2 regions of the Pseudarthrobacter sp. DSP2-3-2b1 genome follow, and region 2 is predicted to be linked to the other one. Evidence: predicted binding sites of a transcription regulator. Region 2 holds the regulator's gene; the other holds the start of a gene.
What was found. Region 2 encodes HrcA, which represses chaperone genes, less so after heat shock. Its sites were predicted from a motif close to TTNGCACTCGNNNNNNNCGAGTGCNAA; they were not measured.
Positions count from the first base shown of each region.

Region 1: the regulator HrcA is predicted to act here: its motif matches at 3,758-3,784, upstream of groL (chaperonin GroEL).

Region 1 is NZ_JAFCTI010000001.1:547,852-557,494, forward strand. Features, by position in the region: gene ACP7AX_RS02360 (RNase H family protein) at 1-290, opposite strand, end outside; gene ACP7AX_RS02365 (ABC transporter substrate-binding protein) at 521-1,843, shown strand; gene groL (chaperonin GroEL) at 1,949-3,577, opposite strand; gene ACP7AX_RS02375 (ABC transporter substrate-binding protein) at 3,870-5,153, opposite strand; gene ACP7AX_RS02380 (cold-shock protein) at 5,165-5,371, opposite strand; gene ACP7AX_RS02385 (LytR C-terminal domain-containing protein) at 5,429-6,061, opposite strand; gene ACP7AX_RS02390 (DUF3263 domain-containing protein) at 6,113-6,442, opposite strand; gene ACP7AX_RS02395 (uracil-DNA glycosylase) at 6,572-7,342, shown strand; gene ACP7AX_RS02400 (siderophore-interacting protein) at 7,357-8,196, shown strand; gene ACP7AX_RS02405 (threonine/serine exporter family protein) at 8,239-9,643, opposite strand, start outside.
Region 2 is NZ_JAFCTI010000004.1:244,344-253,986, reverse strand. Features, by position in the region: gene ACP7AX_RS07685 (hypothetical protein) at 1-161, opposite strand, end outside; gene lepA (translation elongation factor 4) at 896-2,749, shown strand; gene hemW (radical SAM family heme chaperone HemW) at 2,786-4,015, shown strand; gene ACP7AX_RS07670 (DUF4870 domain-containing protein) at 4,046-4,456, opposite strand; gene ACP7AX_RS07665 (DUF3097 family protein) at 4,583-5,434, opposite strand; gene hrcA (heat-inducible transcriptional repressor HrcA) at 5,645-6,658, shown strand; gene dnaJ (molecular chaperone DnaJ) at 6,734-7,861, shown strand; gene ACP7AX_RS07650 (16S rRNA (uracil(1498)-N(3))-methyltransferase) at 7,864-8,646, shown strand; gene ACP7AX_RS07645 (GerMN domain-containing protein) at 8,633-9,571, opposite strand.

The DNA of each region.
Region 1 (9,643 bases), on a different contig from region 2:
TTAAGGACGGGTTTGCCGTCAGCTTTCCGCCACCCCTTGCGCTTCCACCCGGGCATCCATTTGGTGATGGAGTTGATCACGTACTGGCTGTCGCACAGGACACGCAGGTCCTCACCCGGAACGTGGGCGGTGGCACGGAAGAGATCCAGGACGGCCATCAGTTCGCCCTGGTTGTTGGTGCCGTGCGGCCAGCCGCCTGCCCGCCAGCAGTCATCATTCACGTACCAGGCCCAGCCAGCAGGTCCCGGATTTCCTAAAGCCGAACCATCGGCCGCCGCAGTAATCGTCACTGAACCATCCTGCCAGACGGCCCGCCCTAACACCGCGTCGGAGGAAGCAGGGCTCAGTACAGGGTGGCCGCAGGAAACCGCTTACCGAAACTCTTGACGCGGAATAGATACGTCCTGCAGAATCGAACCAGTGATGAGAAACCGCTTTCTCGTCAGCAGGCTTCCAGGGCGATGACGCCTCAGCGGAACAGCTGGAGCGTGGCTCCACAAGGACGAGGAAAGGCAGATCAATGACGATTAAGACAGATCAGCGGAAATTCAGCCGGCGACGGTTCCAGCTCAGCGCAGTCGCAGTAGCTGTATCGCTGCTCGCCACGGGGTGCGGAGCGTCCACCGGATCCGACAGCAATGAAGAAGTCACTTTGCGGTTCGCCTGGTGGGGAAACGAGTACCTCAACGCGCAGACCGAGAAGGTCATCTCCGCTTTCGAGGCCGAGCACCCGAACATCAAAATCGAGTCCGAGCCCGGCGAATGGGCCAGTTACTGGGACAAGCTTGCGACCAAAACCGCAGCCAACGACGCCCCCGACGTCATCCAGATGGACCAGAAATACATTGCCGAGTATGGCGGACGCGGAGCGTTGCTGGATCTTTCCAAGCAGAGCGGGATCGACACCACCAAGCTGGACAAGGAATCCCTCGCTTCGGGCCAGTACGACGGCGCACAGTACGGTCTGAGCACCGGGAAGAACGCCTACGTCATCATGGCAAACACCAAGGTTTTTGAAGCGGCCAATGTCCCGGTGCCGGACGACACCACCTGGACCTGGGACGACTTCATGGCAACGGCCAGCAAGCTCAGCGCAGCCGGAGATGGCAAGAATTACGGTGCCGCCTACGGCAGCAACGAGGCCGATCTCATCATCTGGCTGCGGCAGCATGGCGAGAACCTGTACTCACAGGACGGCACCCTGGGCTTCGAGACCGCAACAGCTGCCTCGTTCTGGGAGCGCCTGAAGGAACAGCGCGATTCCAAGGCCAGCCCGCCGGCCACCGTCGCTACCGAGGATTCGGGAGCCGGCCTGGAGGAAAGCCTGTTCGGTACCAACCGCGTCGGCATGGCGTGGTGGTGGACCAACCAGCTTGGTTCGCTGGAGACCACCACCGGCAGCGGCATCAAGATGCTCCGCGCTCCCAGCGTTGACGGTAAATCCTCGGACAACGGAATGTACTATAAGCCCACCATGTTCTGGTCCGCTTCCTCCCGGTCCAAGCACCCTGAGGCCGCCGCCACGTTCATCAACTACCTGGCCAACAGCCCGGCGGCTGGCACCATCCTGATGACGGACCGTGGGGTGCCCAGCAACCCGGAAATCGTTGAGAAGATCACCCCTGACCTCAAGCCGGCGGACACCACCGTGGTGGCGTTCCTCAAGGACATCGCCCCGGACATCGCCGACGCGCCGCCGGTTCCGCCGGTAGGGGCAGGAAGCGTCCAGAACGTGATCAAGCGCTTCACCGACGAGGTGCTCTATGACCGCCTCACACCCCAGGCTGCAGCGGAGGCCTTCAAGAAGGAAGTCGAGGGGATGCTCGCCACTGCCCGCAAGTAGGGCAGACCGGCTTCGCGAACACACGATCTTCCAGGACACAAAAACGCGGCCCCCTCAGTGAGGGGGCCGCGTTTTCTGTGCGGAAAAGATTCCGGCAAATGGGGGCTAGAAGCCGCCCATGCCGCCCATCTCGTCGCCGCCACCCATGGCCGGAGCGTTCTTCTCCGGCTTGTCGGCCACTACGGCCTCGGTGGTGAGGAAGAGACCGGCAATGGACGCCGCGTTCTGCAGGGCAGAGCGGGTTACCTTGACGGGATCGTTGATGCCGGCAGCCAGCAGGTCGACGTACTCGCCGGTTGCTGCGTTCAGGCCGTGGCCTGCAGGCAGGCCGCGGACCTTGTCCACCACAACGCCGGGCTCGAGGCCGGCGTTGAAGGCGATCTGCTTCAGCGGAGCGTCGATGGCAACGCGGACGATGTTCGCGCCGGTTGCTTCGTCACCCGTGAGGTTCAGGTTGGCGAACGCCTTGGCGCCGGCCTGGATCAGTGCAACGCCGCCACCGGCGACGATGCCCTCTTCAACAGCAGCCTTTGCGTTGCGGACAGCGTCCTCAATGCGGTGCTTGCGTTCCTTGAGCTCAACCTCGGTTGCGGCACCGGCCTTGATGACTGCAACGCCGCCGGCCAGCTTGGCCAGGCGCTCCTGCAGCTTCTCGCGGTCGTAGTCCGAATCGGAGTTTTCGATCTCGGCACGGATCTGGGACACGCGGCCAGCGATCTGGTCGGCGTCGCCGGCACCTTCAACGATGGTGGTCTCGTCCTTGGTGACAACAACCTTGCGGGCGCGGCCCAGGAGTTCGAGTCCGGCGGTCTCCAGCTTGAGTCCGACTTCCTCAGCGATGACCTGGCCACCGGTGAGTACAGCGATGTCGGCCAGCTGAGCCTTGCGGCGGTCTCCGAAGCCCGGAGCCTTGACGGCAACGGACTTGAAGGTGCCACGGATCTTGTTGACGATCAGGGTGGCCAGGGCCTCGCCCTCGATGTCCTCGGCAATGATCAGCAGCGGCTTGGAGGACTGCATGACCTTTTCCAGGACAGCAACCAGTTCCTTGACGTTGGAGATCTTGGAGTTGACGATCAGGATGTACGGATCCTCAAGGACCGTTTCCTGGCGCTCAGCGTCGGTGACGAAGTAAGCGGAGATGTAACCCTTGTCGAAGCGCATGCCCTCGGTGAGCTCAAGCTCCAGGCCGAAGGTGTTGGACTCCTCGACGGTGATGACGCCTTCCTTGCCCACCTTGTCCAGGGCTTCGGCAATCAGCGCACCGATTTCGTCGTCACCGGCGGAGATGGAAGCCGTAGCCGCGATCTCTTCCTTGGTTTCGATTTCCTTGGCGGAGGCCAGCAGTTCAACCGTGACGGCTTCTACAGCCTTCTCGATGCCGCGCTTGAGGGACAGCGGGTCAGCGCCGGCCGCAACGTTGCGCAGGCCTTCCTTAACGAGGGCCTGTGCCAGCACGGTGGCCGTGGTGGTGCCGTCGCCGGCGACGTCGTCCGTCTTCTTGGCAACTTCCTTGACCAGCTCGGCGCCGATCTTTTCGTAAGGGTCGTCCAGCTCGATCTCCTTGGCGATGGAAACACCATCGTTGGTGATCGTGGGGGCGCCCCACTTCTTTTCGAGGACGACGTTGCGTCCACGCGGGCCGAGGGTGACCTTGACGGCGTCGGCGAGGATGTTCAGGCCCCGCTCAAGACCGCGGCGTGCCTCTTCATCAAATGCAATGATCTTGGCCATAACGGCAGTAGTCCTTTCGGGACAGTCGTTAAGAATGAACCTCACTGCAGTGCCCGCGACGGACGATCCTTGACCGGCGGCCTCTGTATGCCGCGGCTGGGGATCTCACTCCAGCTTGGTATTTCTTTCGCTCCACGGACCTTCGCAAAGCGTCGTTTCCGGGATAAAACGGACGATGCTTTAGCAGTCGGTACGTAAGAGTGCTAAGTCAATAATTAGCACTCCATAGGTGAGAGTGCAAGCGAACAGTCGGGTTATTCACTCTGCAGGCGGGCGGTTTCGCCACGGGCGATCAGCCAGCGGCCCGGCCGGCGGCCTCACGGCCGCTGAGTGAGGCCTTGTTGTCGGCGCCGTAGGTGAACACCATGAAGTTGGCGGTGGTGATGTCGCCGTTGGCGTCGAAGGCAACCGGCCCCGATTCGCCGTCGTAATTGATGCCTGCACCGGTCTTCAGAACGCCCTGGCAGTCTGTGAAGGAAAGGCACGGTTTGCCGGACGGGGCGGCGCTCTGGCCGCCTGCAACTCCCCCGGATACGGCGATCAGATTGGCCGCGATGGAGCGGCCGGCATCGTCCTGGGCGGCGGCTGCCGCCAGGACCGCCAGGTTCACGGCGTCGTAGGTCTCTGCTGCGAAGGACAGGTCCTTCAGCGCCGGATTGACTGCGATCAGCCGCGCCTGGAAATCGGCCGAGGGGAGGACACCGGGCACCACTGCGCGGGCACCATCGAGGGCTTTTGAACCCAGGCCGGACCCATACTGGGCGAAGGCGCCGTCGCTGAGGACGATTTTTTTCCCGGAAAGCCCTGCGTTGTTGAGCTCGGCGATGGCGCCCTGGGCGTCGTCCCTGGCGATCAGCACCACGGAGTCGGGTTTGGCTGCCTGGGCGTCCGCTGCCGCCTTCCGGGCGTCGCCGGGTTTGAATCCTGCGGTGGCCACTGTGTCCAGGCCGGCGTCCTTGGCCGCGCCGGCCACGGCTGCCGCGACGTCCTTGCCGTAGGCGCTGTCCTGATGGACCACGGCCAGGCTCTTGGCGCCGCCGTCCTTGGCGAGCTTCACCAGCACGGAAGCCTGGGCAACGTCCGCAGCCGCCGTCCGGAAGTAGTAGCCGCCGCTCTTGTAGCCGGAGAGGCCCGCAGCTGTGTTTGCCGGCGAAATCAGCGTTACCCGCGCCCGGGCCAGTGCGTCGATGGCGGCTGCAGCGTGGCTGGAATCAGTGGGTCCGATCACCACGTCAGCCTTGGCGCCCACCAGTTCCTCCGCCTGGGCCGCCGGGTCAGTGCCTGACGGTCTGGGGAGGAGTTCCACCGGGCGGCCTTTGTGACCGCCCACTGCGTTGATTTCCTTAACGGCTAGGGTCGCCGCGGCGAGTTGGGAATCGTTGAGGAACTCCTGCTCGCCCGCACTGTCAAGGATGAGCCCGATACGCAGCGTGCCATCGCCTGAGGCGTCAGCGGACTCCAGCCGGGCGTTACCCGCCGCGCCGGAGCAGCCGGCGAGCGTCAGCACAGCAGCGCTTCCGGCGACGGCACGAAACGCCGCTGCACGAAACGCGGCAACACCGAGGACTGGCGGCAATTTGGCCGGCTTCACTCTGCGGGCCGGACGCTTTCCGCCTGGGGGCCTTTCTCGCCCTCGCCGATTTCGAGCTCCACCCGCTGCCCCTCATCGAGCGCCCGGTATCCCTCGCCCTCGATGGCGGACCAGTGCACAAAAACGTCGTCGCCGGAGCCGTCCACGGTGATAAAGCCATAGCCCTTTTCGGCGTTAAACCACTTAACCGTTCCCAATGCCATGATGCTGTCCGCTCTATTCGTCGTGCCGCCGGTGGCCTGAAATCACTCTAGCGAGGTCTACCGGTAGTCGGGTCCGAGGACTACTACCAGCGGCACCTGGAAGTCGGGGCTTTGGACAACTGTGGGGATGCTGAGCAAGGTGGAGACTGCTTCCGCGTTGGCCTTCTGCGCGGCACCTGAGTAGTAGATGGCGGAGGTCTGCTGGGGCGCTCCACCCCAGTTGCCCACCTGCCCGAGGGTCCAGCCGTCGGCTTGGACCAGTGAGCTGATCCGTCCGGCGAGCCCTGCCGTTCCGGCGGCGTTGTAGATCGCTACGCCCTGGGTTTTGTCCAGGAGGGCGGCCGACGGCGTGGCGCTGGGTGCAGCGCTCGGCTCGGCCTGGGCGTTTGCGGCCTCCGAGGTTGCCGAGGGCTGCGCGCTGGGGGCTGATCCGGTGGTGGCCAGCGGTGCTGCGCTTGACTCCGGGGCTGCTGTGGTTTCGACGCTGGTGGACGCCTGGCTCCCGGCCTGGGAGAAGCCGAGTTTGGGGAGGATCAGAAAGGCAACCAGGCCGATGGCCAACGCCACTACACCGACTGCGAGGACGGGCCACAGCTTGCGCCGGGCGGGCGCCGAGGCCGTGCGGTGGACACCCTGGCGCGAAGCGGTCTCCGGGACCTTGTCGAATTCATCCCGAGCGTATTTGGTCATGGTGGTGAGACATCCTTGTTGATTGCTGCTGATGGCTCAGCACAGACGTGGTCAGGCGTCGGAACCCAGGCGGCGTGCTGTGCGTGCCCGCTGACGCGACGTACGTAGTCTACGCAATCTCTTGACCAGCATGGGGTCGTGGGCCAGGGCGGCCTCGGTGTCGATCAGGGCGTTCAACAGCTGGTAGTAGTGCGTCGCGGACAGATCGAACAGCTCCCTGATGGCCTGTTCCTTGGCGCCGGCGTACTTCCACCACTGGCGTTCCAGGGCAAGCATCTGCTGGTCACGCCCGCTCAACGGAGAATCGCGCGGCGTAAAATCTGCCAGCAGCGGGTTCTGCTCCGCCGGCTCCGGCACGTGCTCCCGAGCTGGTTCCGCCACTGCACACTCCTTCGCTGGATAAGTTGGAAATTCCACCCCATGTTACGGCGCGAATAACACCAATGTCATTTGCGCCGCAGCGGCAGCGCCCCAGTGCCTGCGAGAACCGGTGCCTGCGAGAATGGGAGCGTGTTTGATTCTGACGCTTTGTTCGAACTGGAGACGGACCCGGCGGACGCCCTGGACTTCGCGGAGATGGCCGGGCTGCCGCTGCGGGAGCTGATGGCCGAGGACTGGGCGGCTGCCCTGGCCGGCGTTGAGCCTCAGCTGCGCAGCGTTCTCGCCTTCCTGGCAGCCGAAGTTGCCGCCGGGCACCGGGTGCTCCCGTCGCCGTCGAACGTTTTGCGTGCGTTCCGGCAGCCGCTGGCCGGCGTGAAGGTCCTGGTGGTCGGACAGGATCCCTACCCGACGCCGGGCCACGCCGTCGGGCTGTCCTTCGCTGTTGATGCGCGGACCCGCCCCATTCCGCGGAGCCTGGCGAACATCTACCGCGAGCTGGAGGCTGATCTCGGCATCCCCGCCCGCATCCATGGCGATCTGTCGGCCTGGGCTGACCAGGGGGTACTGCTGCTGAACCGGGTCATGAGCGTCCGCGCGGGCAGCGCCGGATCCCACCGGGGCAAGGGCTGGGAGGCCATCACGACGGCGGCAGTCACCGCGGTTGCCACCCGGCAAGATCCCGACGGCGGTCGGCTCCCGCTCGTCGCGGTGCTGTGGGGGAAGGATGCGGAGGGCGTCAGGCCGCTCCTGTCAGGTGCCGCGGTGGTCTCCAGCGCCCACCCCAGCCCCCTGTCAGCGTCACGCGGTTTTTTCGGCTCGCGGCCGTTCAGCCGGATCAACGAACTCCTGCGGGAACAGGGATGCCCGGGCGTAACTTGGGAGCTCCCCCCGGCGCCTTAGCTTAGGGTTGCCTTATGAGCACAGTCCCCGCAGCCACGAGCGCCTCCAGGAAATCCCGCCCGCAGATCGACCTCACAGTGATCCGGCGCGAACAGCTCTCCCCGCATATGGTCCGGATCATCGCCGGCGGCGACGGCTTCGCCGATTTCGTCAACAACAGCTTCGTGGACCGCTACATCAAAATCGTTTTCCCGCAGCCGGGGGTTGCCTACGCCCAGCCGCTGAACCTGTGGACCATCCGCGAAACCATGCCCCGGGCGCAATGGCCCTTCACCCGCACGTACACAGTCCGCTGGGTGAACGTCGAGGCCAACGAGCTTGCAATTGACTTTGTGATCCACGGCGACGAGGGGCTTGCCGGGCCGTGGGCGGCTGCCGCCCAGCCCGGGGACGGGTTCACCTTCACCGGTCCGGGCGGCGCCTATAACCCGTCGCCCGACGCCGACTGGTACCTTTTCGCGGGCGACGAGGCCGCGTTGCCGGCCATCGCCGCCTCAATCGAGACACTGCCAGCTGAGGCGCGCGGGCTTGCATTCCTGGAGGTGGACAGTGAGGCCGATATCCAGCCGATCGCAGCTCCGCCGGGCATCCAGGTCAGCTGGCTCTTCCGCAACGGCGTACCGGCCGGCGACAGCGGCCTCCTGGTTTCGGCGGTCGCGGAGGCGCAATGGCTGGACGGACGGGTGGATGTTTTTGCGCACGGCGAGCGCGGCTACATGAAGGCCCTGCGGGACGTGCTGTTTGTCCAGCGCGGCCTGGAACGGAGCCAGGTGTCGCTGTCCGGCTACTGGGCCAAGGGCCGCGTAGAGGACGATTTCCAGGCCGAGAAGAAGCTCCCGGTCGGAAAAATCTGACAGCGAACTCTGATTGCGGACACTGACGGCCGGCCCGAACGGTCAGCGGCGGCGGGCGCGGCGCCGCTCGTTGCTGGCCAGGCTGCGGGTCAGCGGCCTGGCGAGGGTATCGCCGAGCACGATCCCGCCCGCTGTGCCCAGGACAATCGCGCCGGCGTTGAGCATCCCCCCGGCGCCCAGCAGGATCTCGGACTCCTCGATGGTCAGCACGTACATGGAGCGGAAGATGGTCAGCCCGGGCAGCAGAATGAGGGCGGCGGGGACTGCCACCACCAGCTGCGGTGCGCCCATTTTCAGGGCCACCACCCTGGCGAGCAGCCCAATGACGACGGCGGCGAGCGCCGGGGAGAACCGGTCGCCCACGCCGAGCTGCGCGGCGCCCAACAACACGAAGTAGCCGGCCACCCCAACGGCAGCGGTGGGAAGCAGCAGCTCCCAGGACGTCTGCTCGGTGATGCCGATGGCTATCACTGCGATGGCGGTCAGGATCACCAGGACCCAGAGGTCATAGGCCGGCGGGAACGTCTGGGTGACGCTGATGGGCTGCATTCCGGACATGGCCCCCACCACGAAGGCCACAGCGATTCCGGCCACGATCGCTCCGAAGGTGAGCAGCGTGGACAGGAACCTGCCGGCCGCGGTCACCGGGAAGCCGTTGATGGCATCCTGGACTGACGAGACAAGCCGCCCGGTAGGCAGGAGCAGCAGGATGCCGCCCACCACCACAATGGCCGGCGATGTGGTCAGGTCAAAACGCCACAGCAGCAGCGCGCTGAGCGTGACAGCGAACGCACACGCCGCCGTCGTAAAGAAGTCAGGAACCCGCCACCGGCCCAGCTGGCGGGCCAGGAGGCTCACTCCGATGTTGGCCACGAAGGCAATGGCGGAGGACACGGGACCGCCGCCGAGCACCCCAACAAAGGCAGCCGCGAAAACACCGAAAGCCACCGTGACCATCCAGCGCGGGAACGGTTTGGGGCTGGATATTGCCTCGTCCAGCCGGCGGATGGCCTCATCCCGGCCTACTCCCCCGGCCACGATGTCCGTCACGAGCCTGTGCACCTTGGCCAGGCCGGCATAGTTGTTGGTCCAGGACCGCACCACACGGAGCAGGGCGATGGGCGGCTGGTCCTTGGGCGCATAGTTAATGGCCACCGACTGGTTGGTGATGTCCACTTCGATGTTCTTCAAGCCCAGCGCCGCGGTGACAGCGATGATGCTGGTTTCCACTTCAAGGGCACCCGCCCCGTAACGGAACATGGTCTCGGCCAGATGCAGGGCAAAATCGAGGGTCTTCCGCGCGGAGGTGTCCACGCCTCCCACCTGGATCATCGGGTTGGCGTAGGGGCTCCCGGCGAGCCTGTCCACAATGCTCATCGGCGCCGTCGGCGGGTGCTCCCCCTGGACCAGGCGGCGCAGCATCCGCTTGGCGGCCGCGTCCTGGCCG
Region 2 (9,643 bases):
GCCAACGCAGCATGGAAGTTCTCAGAAGTTCCAGCGGTCTGTGTGAAGAGGTCGTACTCCCGCTTGATGATCTTGGTGGACGACTTCAATGCCATGAGCAATGCGTCGTTGTCGAACCGGAAGTTATCCACGACATCTTGCAGGATGGTTGAGCTGTCCATCGAACAGACAGCTTTCTTTAGTCGTGACGGTACGCCGAGATCCTGGCGCTTTGGATAGGACCAAGTCTTTGGTGCTGCTGGAGGGCACGTGGGCACAGCGGACGACCCTGTCGGCAGACCAAAGTGATCGAGGATGGCGCCAAACTCCTGTTGGGTGCCAGGACGACCGGGTCTGGTAGCCGAGGAATCGTCAGTAGATTGGACGGCCTCATCTGATCCGCTAGGTGCCGGCTCTGGCTGGGTGCCCACCAATTTGCCCTGCTCGTCCAGATAGTGTGTTTGGCCGTGGGTTGTAGTTGTTGTTGTGGGCGGTAGGTCGCCCACAACCACGACAGCAATATTTGAGGTCACTGAGGCGAGCGAGGATTTTACTGCATTGATTCGGTCGGCCGCCGACGTGAGGCCCGTCTGCGACTCGTTGTCCGAGAGATAGACATAGCCCGAATTGAGACTGTCTTCGGTGTTGCTCTCTGCGGGGCTGCAGGGCCGGCAGGCCGGGCTGTGCCGGATCTGAATTTCTCCAGGACCCTGACCGTCATCCGGACGGCGCTGGCCAAGGAGCGGAGGTTAATAGGCATGGGCCAACAATATCGCCGGCCCGGTGTTGCCCGTTGGATGCGGTGCGATGGGCCCCGACGTGGGACACTGGAGGTTCTAAATGTGCGGCCCGGCCGCAGGGTGCCTTCGGTGCGTCCTGCAGGCGGCCGCGTGAATGCCAACAGTAAGGACCCTGCGTGTCTCCCATGGCCCGCACCGCCCCGGTGCCCGCCGCGACAGATCCGGCCATCATTCGGAATTTCTGCATCATCGCGCACATTGACCACGGTAAATCCACGCTGGCCGACCGCATGCTGCAGTTCACCGGGGTCGTTCAGTCCCGCGACATGAAGGCCCAGTACCTGGACCGCATGGACATCGAACGCGAGCGCGGCATCACCATCAAGTCCCAGGCCGTCCGCATGCCGTGGGAACTCGAAGGCAACAGCTATGCGCTGAACATGATCGACACTCCCGGTCACGTTGACTTCACCTACGAGGTCTCCCGCTCGCTGGCAGCCTGCGAAGGCGCAGTCCTGCTGGTGGATGCGGCGCAGGGCATTGAGGCCCAGACCCTCGCCAACCTCTACCTGGCGATGGAGAACAACCTCACCATCATCCCGGTCCTGAACAAGATCGATCTCCCGGCCGCCCAGCCCGAAAAGTACGCCGCGGAGCTTGCCAGCCTGATCGGCGGCGACCCCGACGACGTCCTCCGTGTCTCCGGCAAGACCGGCATGGGCGTTGAAGCCCTGCTGGACAAGATCGTCCGCGACCTCCCCGCCCCCAAGGGTGACCCGAACGCCCCTGCCCGGGCCATGATCTTCGACTCCGTGTACGACACCTACCGCGGCGTGGTGACCTATGTCCGCGTCGTTGATGGCATGCTCCACCCCCGCGAACGCATCCAGATGATGTCCACCCGGGCCACCCACGAACTCCTTGAAATCGGCGTGAGCTCCCCGGAACCAACCCCCTCAAAGGGCCTTGGCGTGGGCGAGGTGGGCTACCTGATCACCGGTGTGAAGGACGTCCGGCTCTCCAAAGTGGGCGACACCGTCACCAACCTTGCCAAGCCGGCGGCCCAATCCCTCCCGGGCTATGCGGATGCCAAACCGATGGTCTTCTCCGGCCTGTATCCACTGGACGGCACTGACTACCCGGTGCTGCGTGACGCCCTGGAGAAGCTGATGCTTAACGACGCGGCTCTGGTTTACGAACCGGAAACGTCAGCGGCGCTGGGCTTCGGCTTCCGCGTAGGCTTCCTCGGTCTGCTGCACCTGGAGATCACCCGGGAACGGCTCGAACGCGAGTACAACCTGGACCTGATCTCCACCGCCCCCAACGTCGAATACGAGGTGACGCTGGAGGACAAGAAGGTGGTCCATGTGACCAACCCCAGCGAATACCCCACCGGAAAGGTCGCCGAGGTCCGCGAACCGATGGTTTCGGCGACCATCCTGGCACCCAACGAATTTGTCGGCGCCATCATGGAGCTGTGCCAGAGCCGCCGCGGCGTTATCGGCGGCATGGATTACCTCTCCGAAGACCGCGTGGAAATCCGCTACCGGCTGCCGCTCGCGGAGATCGTTTTTGACTTCTTCGACATCCTCAAGTCCAAGACCCGCGGTTATGGCTCGCTGGACTGGAAGGCCGACGGCGACCAGGTGGCCGATCTCGTCAAGGTGGACATCATGCTCCAGGGCGAACAGGTTGACGCCTTCTCCGCCATCACCCACCGTGACAAGGCCTACGCCTACGGCGTCATGATGACCACCAAGCTCCGCGAGCTCATACCGCGCCAGCAGTTCGAGGTACCCATCCAGGCCGCCATTGGCTCCAGGATCATTGCCCGCGAGAGCATCAGGGCCATCCGCAAAGACGTCCTGGCCAAGTGCTACGGCGGCGACATCTCCCGTAAGCGCAAACTGCTGGAGAAGCAAAAAGAAGGCAAGAAGCGTATGAAGATGGTGGGCCGCGTGGAGGTCCCCCAGGAAGCGTTTATCGCTGCGCTGACCACGGACGAGTCCAAGGACAAGGCCAAGAAGTAATGATGAGCGTGGCCCTGACCACCGGAGGCCGCCGCAATGCCTAGCACCCTTCCCCTCGGCGACCCGGCGCCGTCGGACGGTCTGCTGCCCAGCCAGGCAACAGACGGTTCTGCGGAACGCGCCTTTGGGCTGTACGTGCACATCCCGTTCTGTGCTGTGCGCTGCGGGTACTGCGACTTCAACACGTATACGGCCACCGAACTCGGCGGCGGTGCTTCCCAGGATGCCTACGCGTCCACAGCCGTGTCCGAAGTGGATTTCGCCGCTCACGTCCTCCGGGGCTCAGGGCTGCCGGACCGGCCGCTGAGCACCGTCTTCTTCGGCGGCGGTACCCCTACCTTGCTCCCTGCTGAAGACCTCGCACAGATCCTGAGTGCCGCCGTCGGGCATTGGGGCCTGGAGCCTGGCGCCGAGGTCACTACCGAGGCGAACCCGGACTCGGTCACCCCCGAATCCCTGGCCATCCTCAAGGAAGCGGGCTTCACTCGCGTTTCCTTCGGCATGCAGTCCGCCGTTCCCCACGTCCTGAAGGTCCTGGACCGCACGCACACTCCCAGCCGTGTGCCGCAGGTGGTGCAGTGGGCCCGCGACGCCGGCCTGGCCGTGAGCCTGGACCTGATCTACGGAACGCCGGGGGAGTCCCTGGCTGACTGGCGCTTATCCCTGGAGACAGCGCTGTCCTACCAGCCGGACCACATCAGCGCCTATGCGCTGATCGTGGAGGACGGCACCAAACTCGCCGCCCAGATCCGGCGGGGCGAAGTTCCAGGCATCGACGACGACGACCACGCCGACAAATACGAACTCGCCGACGAACTCATCACCGCGGCAGGGCTGGGCTGGTACGAGGTCAGCAACTGGGCCCGCACACCGGAGCAGGCGTGCAGGCACAACCTCGCGTACTGGCGGGGCGATGACTGGTGGGGTATCGGTCCGGGCGCCCACTCGCATGTTGGCGGTGTGCGGTGGTGGAACGTCAAGCATCCCACTGCGTACGCCGGACGGCTGGCGCAAGGGCTCTCCCCGGCCGCCGGACGGGAAACCCTGGATCCGGAAACCCGTGAGGTGGAGCGGGTCATGCTCGAGGCGCGGCTCGTCTCGGGGCTTGCGGTCTCAACACTGGGGGAGCCGGGCCGTCACGCCATGGCCGGGCTGATCGCCGACGGCCTGGTGGAGGCGCCGGCTGCGTTCCGCGGAAAGCTGGTGCTGACCCTCAAGGGCCGCCTGCTGGCCGACGCAGTGGTGCGGCGGATCCTGCCGGACTGAAACCGCTTAAAGCGTTGGTGTGGCTGGGGACTACTTGATCCAGCGCAGGTTGTACTGGTATCGGTGCGGCTGGCCTTTGTTGACATGGATGCCGGCGGCCACCGAGAAGCACGTCAGGGCGATCCAGATCAGGGTGGCGATGACGGCAAATATGTTTCCCACCACGGGGATGAAGACCAGAAGGTTGGCCACCAGTGCAGCAATGGTGGGCGGCAGGCTGAAGTTGAGGGCTTCCTTGGACTCCTGCGCTGTGAAGGGGCCGCGCTCCCTGAAGATCAGGAAAATCAGCAGTGAGGGAACGCAGCCAAGGATCCCGCCAAAGTGGGCGAGGGTGGCCCACTGCCGGTCTTCGCTGGCCGTGAGGGGCAACGCATTTGCGGGAACGCCCTGGTACTCCGAACGGCCGTGATCGTCCGGGTGCTCGCGTGCGTTTTGTGCCACTGTTCATTCCTTCGAGAGTGCAATAGTGCTTGTTGGAGAGTACTTGCCTGACGAAACGGCTGCCTCCGCAGTACCAAGAATACTGGGTCAATGGCCAAATGCCCCGCCGGCGTCCTTCCCGGTCAGCTAAGGCACTGTCAGGAAGTCGATGACTTCCTCCACCCGGCCCAGCAGGGACGCTTCCAGGTCCGCGTAGGTGTGGACCGCGCCCAGGAGCTTCTGCCAGCCGAGCCCGATGTCCTCCTTGGTGGCGTGCGGCCAGCCAAACGCCGCCAGGATGCCCGTCTTCCAGTCCTGCCCCCGGGGAACCACCGGCCACTTGCTAATACCCAGCACCGATGGCCTGATGGCCTGCCAGACGTCAACGTAAGGGTGCCCCACGATCAAGACGTTGCCGGCCGCCCCCGGCGATGCCATTACCCCAGCTGCGATGCGGGACTCCTTGGAGTCAGCCACCAGGTGGTCCACCAGCACACCCAGCCGCCTGCCGGGTCCCGGCTGGAAAGCAGCCACCGCCCCCGCCAGGTCATCGATGCCATGCAGAGGTTCGACGACGATGCCTTCCACGCGCAGGTCATCGCCCCAGACCTTTTCGATGAGTTCGGCGTCGTGCTTTCCTTCCACCCAGATCCTGCTCGCCTTGGCTACCTGCGCACGCTGGCCTGCCACGCGCACTGAGCCGGAGGCCGTCCGGCCGGCGCTGGCCGGAATCCCGGGCTGCCGTGGAGCGGGGGGCATCAGCCGGATGGGCTGGCCCTCCAGGAGGAAACCGAAGCCAAGCTTGAAGGAACGGGACTTGCCGCGCCGGTCTTCGAGGGCCACCACGTGCATGCCGCCGGACTTTTCCACCCGGGTCACGGCACCCACCCAGCCGGACTGCGCGTCTTCGAGGACCATTCCCCGCTCCACCGGAACCTCGGGGAGTTCATTCCTGACGGGCGCCTTGATTTCCTGCGGACCCCAATTCTGGTACTGCATCGGTTGACTCCGCCTTGCGCTAGATGGTCCCCCGGAGTTTCGCCCGGAGCGGTACCAATGCTAACAACGGGGCGAGTCATATTAGACTGTTAGCACTTAGGCATGTCGAGTGCTAACGCCGGCCAGTCCTTCCCGGCTGCCCTGTCCGCAGGATCGGGAGGATGCCGGCGGCCCGGCCGGACAGCCGCGACCCGTAGATGGAGGTGGAGTGTGAGCGAGCCGCGCAAACTTGAAGTACTGCGTGCCATCGTGGAGGACTACGTGCACTCCCGTGAGCCTGTGGGTTCCAAAGCTTTGGTGGAACGCCATCACCTTGGCGTCTCCAGCGCCACCATCCGCAACGACATGGCGGCGCTGGAGGACGAAGGCCTGATTACGGCACCGCACACCAGCGCCGGCAGGATTCCCACTGACAAGGGCTACCGGCTGTTCGTGGACCAGATCTCCGCGGTCAAGCCGCTCTCCCCGGCAGAGCGCCGGGCCATCCAGTCGCTGCTGGAGGGCTCCGACGATCTCGACGACGTCCTCGAGCGGACGGTCCGGCTGCTGTCGCAGCTGACCAACCAGGTTGCCGTGGTGCAGTACCCGCACCTCAGCCGGGCAACCATCCGGCACATCGAATTCGTCCTCCTGGCCCCGCGGCGGGTCCTCGTTGTCCTGATTGCCAACACCGGCAAGGTCGAACAACGGGTGACCGACGTCGGCCAGGACCTTGGCGAGGACGCCGTCGCCGGGTTGCGGACCCACTTCCTCGGATCCCTGTCCGGCACGCCGCTGAGCCAGCTGACCCAACTGCTGCCGGCGGTGGTTTCGTCGGTCAGCCCTGGGCAGCGCGCAGCCGCGCAGGCGCTGGCACACGGCCTGGAAACACTCGCCCACAGCAGCCGCGAAGACCGTATGGTCATGGCAGGAACAGCGAATCTTGCCCGGTCCAATGTGGACTTCCCCCTGAGTATCGGCCCGGTCCTGGAGGCGCTGGAGGAGCAGGTGGTGATGCTCAGGCTCCTGAGCGAAATGGCGCAGGATCCCCGCGGTGTGACCGTGAGCATCGGGCGCGAGAACCCCTACGTCGGCCTGGCCGAAGCATCCGTAGTGGCCACGGCCTATGGACCGGACAGCACCGCCAAGATCGGCGTCCTGGGCCCCACGCGCATGGACTACCCCACCACCATGGCCGCCGTCAGGGCAGTCGCCCGCTATCTTTCAAGAATTCTGGGTCCGTAACAGCACCGGCCCAGGCACCATGAGCAGTGCCGGCGGTCCAGCCGCCGGCAGTACAACAAGGAAGAGATACGAACTTTGAGCAGCCACTACGACGTCCTCGGGGTCTCGCCGGAAGCCACCGGAGAAGAGATCAAGAAGGCCTACCGCAAGCTGGCCCGCACACTTCACCCGGACGTCAACCCCGGAGATGATGCGTCGGACCGCTTCAAGGCCGTGACCCACGCCTATGAGGTGCTTTCGGATCCCCAGAAACGCCGGGTCTATGACACCACCGGCAACGAGAACGGCACCGACAACGGCTTCGGCGGCGGCAGCTACGCCGGCCAGGGCTTCGCGTTCCAGGACATCTTCGACACCTTCTTCGGGGCCGGCGGCCAGGCCGGTCCGGCGTCCCGGGTCCGCCGTGGCCAGGATGCGCTCATCAGCGTCCGGATCGAACTCCGGGACGCCGTGTTCGGCGTCAACAAGAAGCTTGAAGTCGATACCGCCGTCACGTGCCCCACCTGCAACGGTTCATGCTGCCGTGAGGGCAGCCACCCCGAACGCTGCGATATCTGCGGTGGCAGCGGCCAGGTCCAGAGGGCCGTCCGTTCCATTCTGGGCCAGGTCATGACGGCCGCCCCGTGTGGCAGCTGCGAAGGCTTCGGCACCGTCATCAAGGATCCCTGCAACGAGTGCAGCGGCCAGGGCCGTATCCGCAGCCGCCGTTCGCTCACCATCAAGGTGCCGGCCGGTGTGGCAACAGGCACCCGGATCCAGCTCTCCGGCCAGGGCGAAGCCGGCCCGGCCGGCGGACCCTCCGGAGACCTGTACGTCGAAATCCGTGTCAACAACGACGCCACGTACGCCCGCGACGGCGACGACCTCCACGCAACCCTCAACATTCCGATGACCGCGGCCGCCCTTGGCACCGAGCTTTCACTGGAGACCTTCGACGGGCTCCAGGAGATTGACGTGAAGGCCGGGACGCAGTCCGGGGAGATCATCACGCTCCGCGGCCTGGGCGTGACCCACCTGCGCGGGTACGGCCGCGGCGACCTGATGGTCCACCTCCAGGTGGAGACGCCGGCGAAACTCGATGCCGCCCAGGAGGACCTCCTCAGGCAGCTGGCGAAGTTGCGCGGAGAACAGTTCACCGAGGGCAAGCTGGCCGTCAGCGGCGGCGTGTTCGCGAAGCTGCGGGACCGGTTCGGTAACCTGTAGCGGTGAGCAATCCCGTCTTCTTCAGTGGTGCAGGGACGCTGGACCACATGATTCCCGGCGCTGTGTTCGTCCTTGAAGGTCCGGAGGCGCGCCACGCGGTGACCGTGAAGCGGCTCGCCGCGGGGGAACCGGTGGACATCGCCGACGGCGCCGGAAAGCGGCTCACCGGAAAAGTTGTTTCGGCGTCCCCCGCTGGGCTCACGGTGGAATGCGCGGCGCTGGCGCTTGAGGAACAGCCTGCTGTCAGGCTGGTGCTGGTCCAGGCTTTGGCCAAGGGGGACCGGGACGAACTGGCCGTCGAAACCGCCACGGAGTTAGGGATCGACGCCGTGATCCCCTGGCAGTCGGAACGGTCCATTGTGCGGTGGAAGGGTGAGCGGGCCGCCAAGGCACATGCCAAATGGCAGTCCGTGGTCACGGCCGCCGCGAAACAGGCACGCCGCGCATGGATCCCCGAGGTGCGTGCCGCCGTCGAGACGCCGGGCCTCGCCGCCGCCGTCGCGTCCGCAGACCTGGCGGTGATCCTCCATGAAGACGCAGTGCGGCCGCTGCGTACTGTGCTGGAGGCGTGGCAAGCTGCCGAACCCGGGCCCGGTCCGCTGGAAATCCTGCTGATCGTCGGCCCGGAGGGCGGCATCAGCCCCCGCGAAGTCACCAGGCTCTGTGATGCCGGCGCAGTGACGGCACTGCTGGGGCACCACGTCCTCCGGTCCTCCACAGCAGGGCCTGCAGCGGTGGTGCTGGCGAGTGACGTACTGGGGCGCTGGAGCGCTACCCGACAGTAAAGTTCCGGGTATCCACGTTCAGCTCCTGGCCGGTGCCGGCGTCCACCTGCGAGACCCGGAGCTCGTAGTTGCCTGAGGAGAGACTGAGGGCAAGCGTGAACAGGCCCGACTGGGCGGCTTCTGTACCGGCGGTGGTTTCCCCGGTCAGGTAAGGCGCTTTGTCCCCGTTTCCTTCCACCCGCAGGATCTGCCACCCCAGCTTGCCGCCCGCAATGGTACTGCGGCCGCTGATCTTGACACTGCCGCCCGCGAGGGTGGTGCTTTCCTGCGGGTCGATGATCCACACGGGTGCCGCCAGCCCGCCGGCACGTGACATCGGGCCACCGAGCTGGACGTGATCGAATGCCATATAGTCCGTGTGACTGTCCACCAGCACCCTGACCTGGATTTGCTGGCCGGAGTCGATCAGGCCGGAGCTGGCCGCTGCGGCCGTGGCCGTGTAGACCAGCTGCTGGACGGCACGCACGGCCATATCGGCGTCGAGGTTGCTGTTGAACGCGTCCTCGGAGAGGTCCACGGTGATCACATTCTTGCCTGAGATGGAGGACGCCAGTTTTTCGGGATTCTGCCAGGGCGTGAAGAAGTCCGGGTCCAGCGGCTTTTCGGACATCATGGCGCGCAGGGCACGCGTCACCGGATTTTCCTGTTCCGGCACGTCCCGGAATTCGCGGTAAAGGAAAACGTTGCCGTTGCTGCGGCCAAGCCAATAGACCGGAGCTTTGTTCGAGGACTGGGTGGTCTCCAGCGGTGCGCTGGTGGCGGGAACACCGGGCGAGCCCGACGCGGCAGCAGTGGCGCTTCCCGGCAGGGTGGATTCCGGGCCAGGCTCCGCGATGCAGCCGCTGAGCAACAGGAGGGCAGCGAGGGAACCCACGGCTGCGCGCAGACGCAACCGCCGCGCGGCACGTCCCGCAGTAAGGGGCATCGCTGTGTCCGGCACTCTGGTGGCCCTGTCCTTCCTGAAAGTGAATACTGAGGCGTGGGCCTCCTGAGCCGG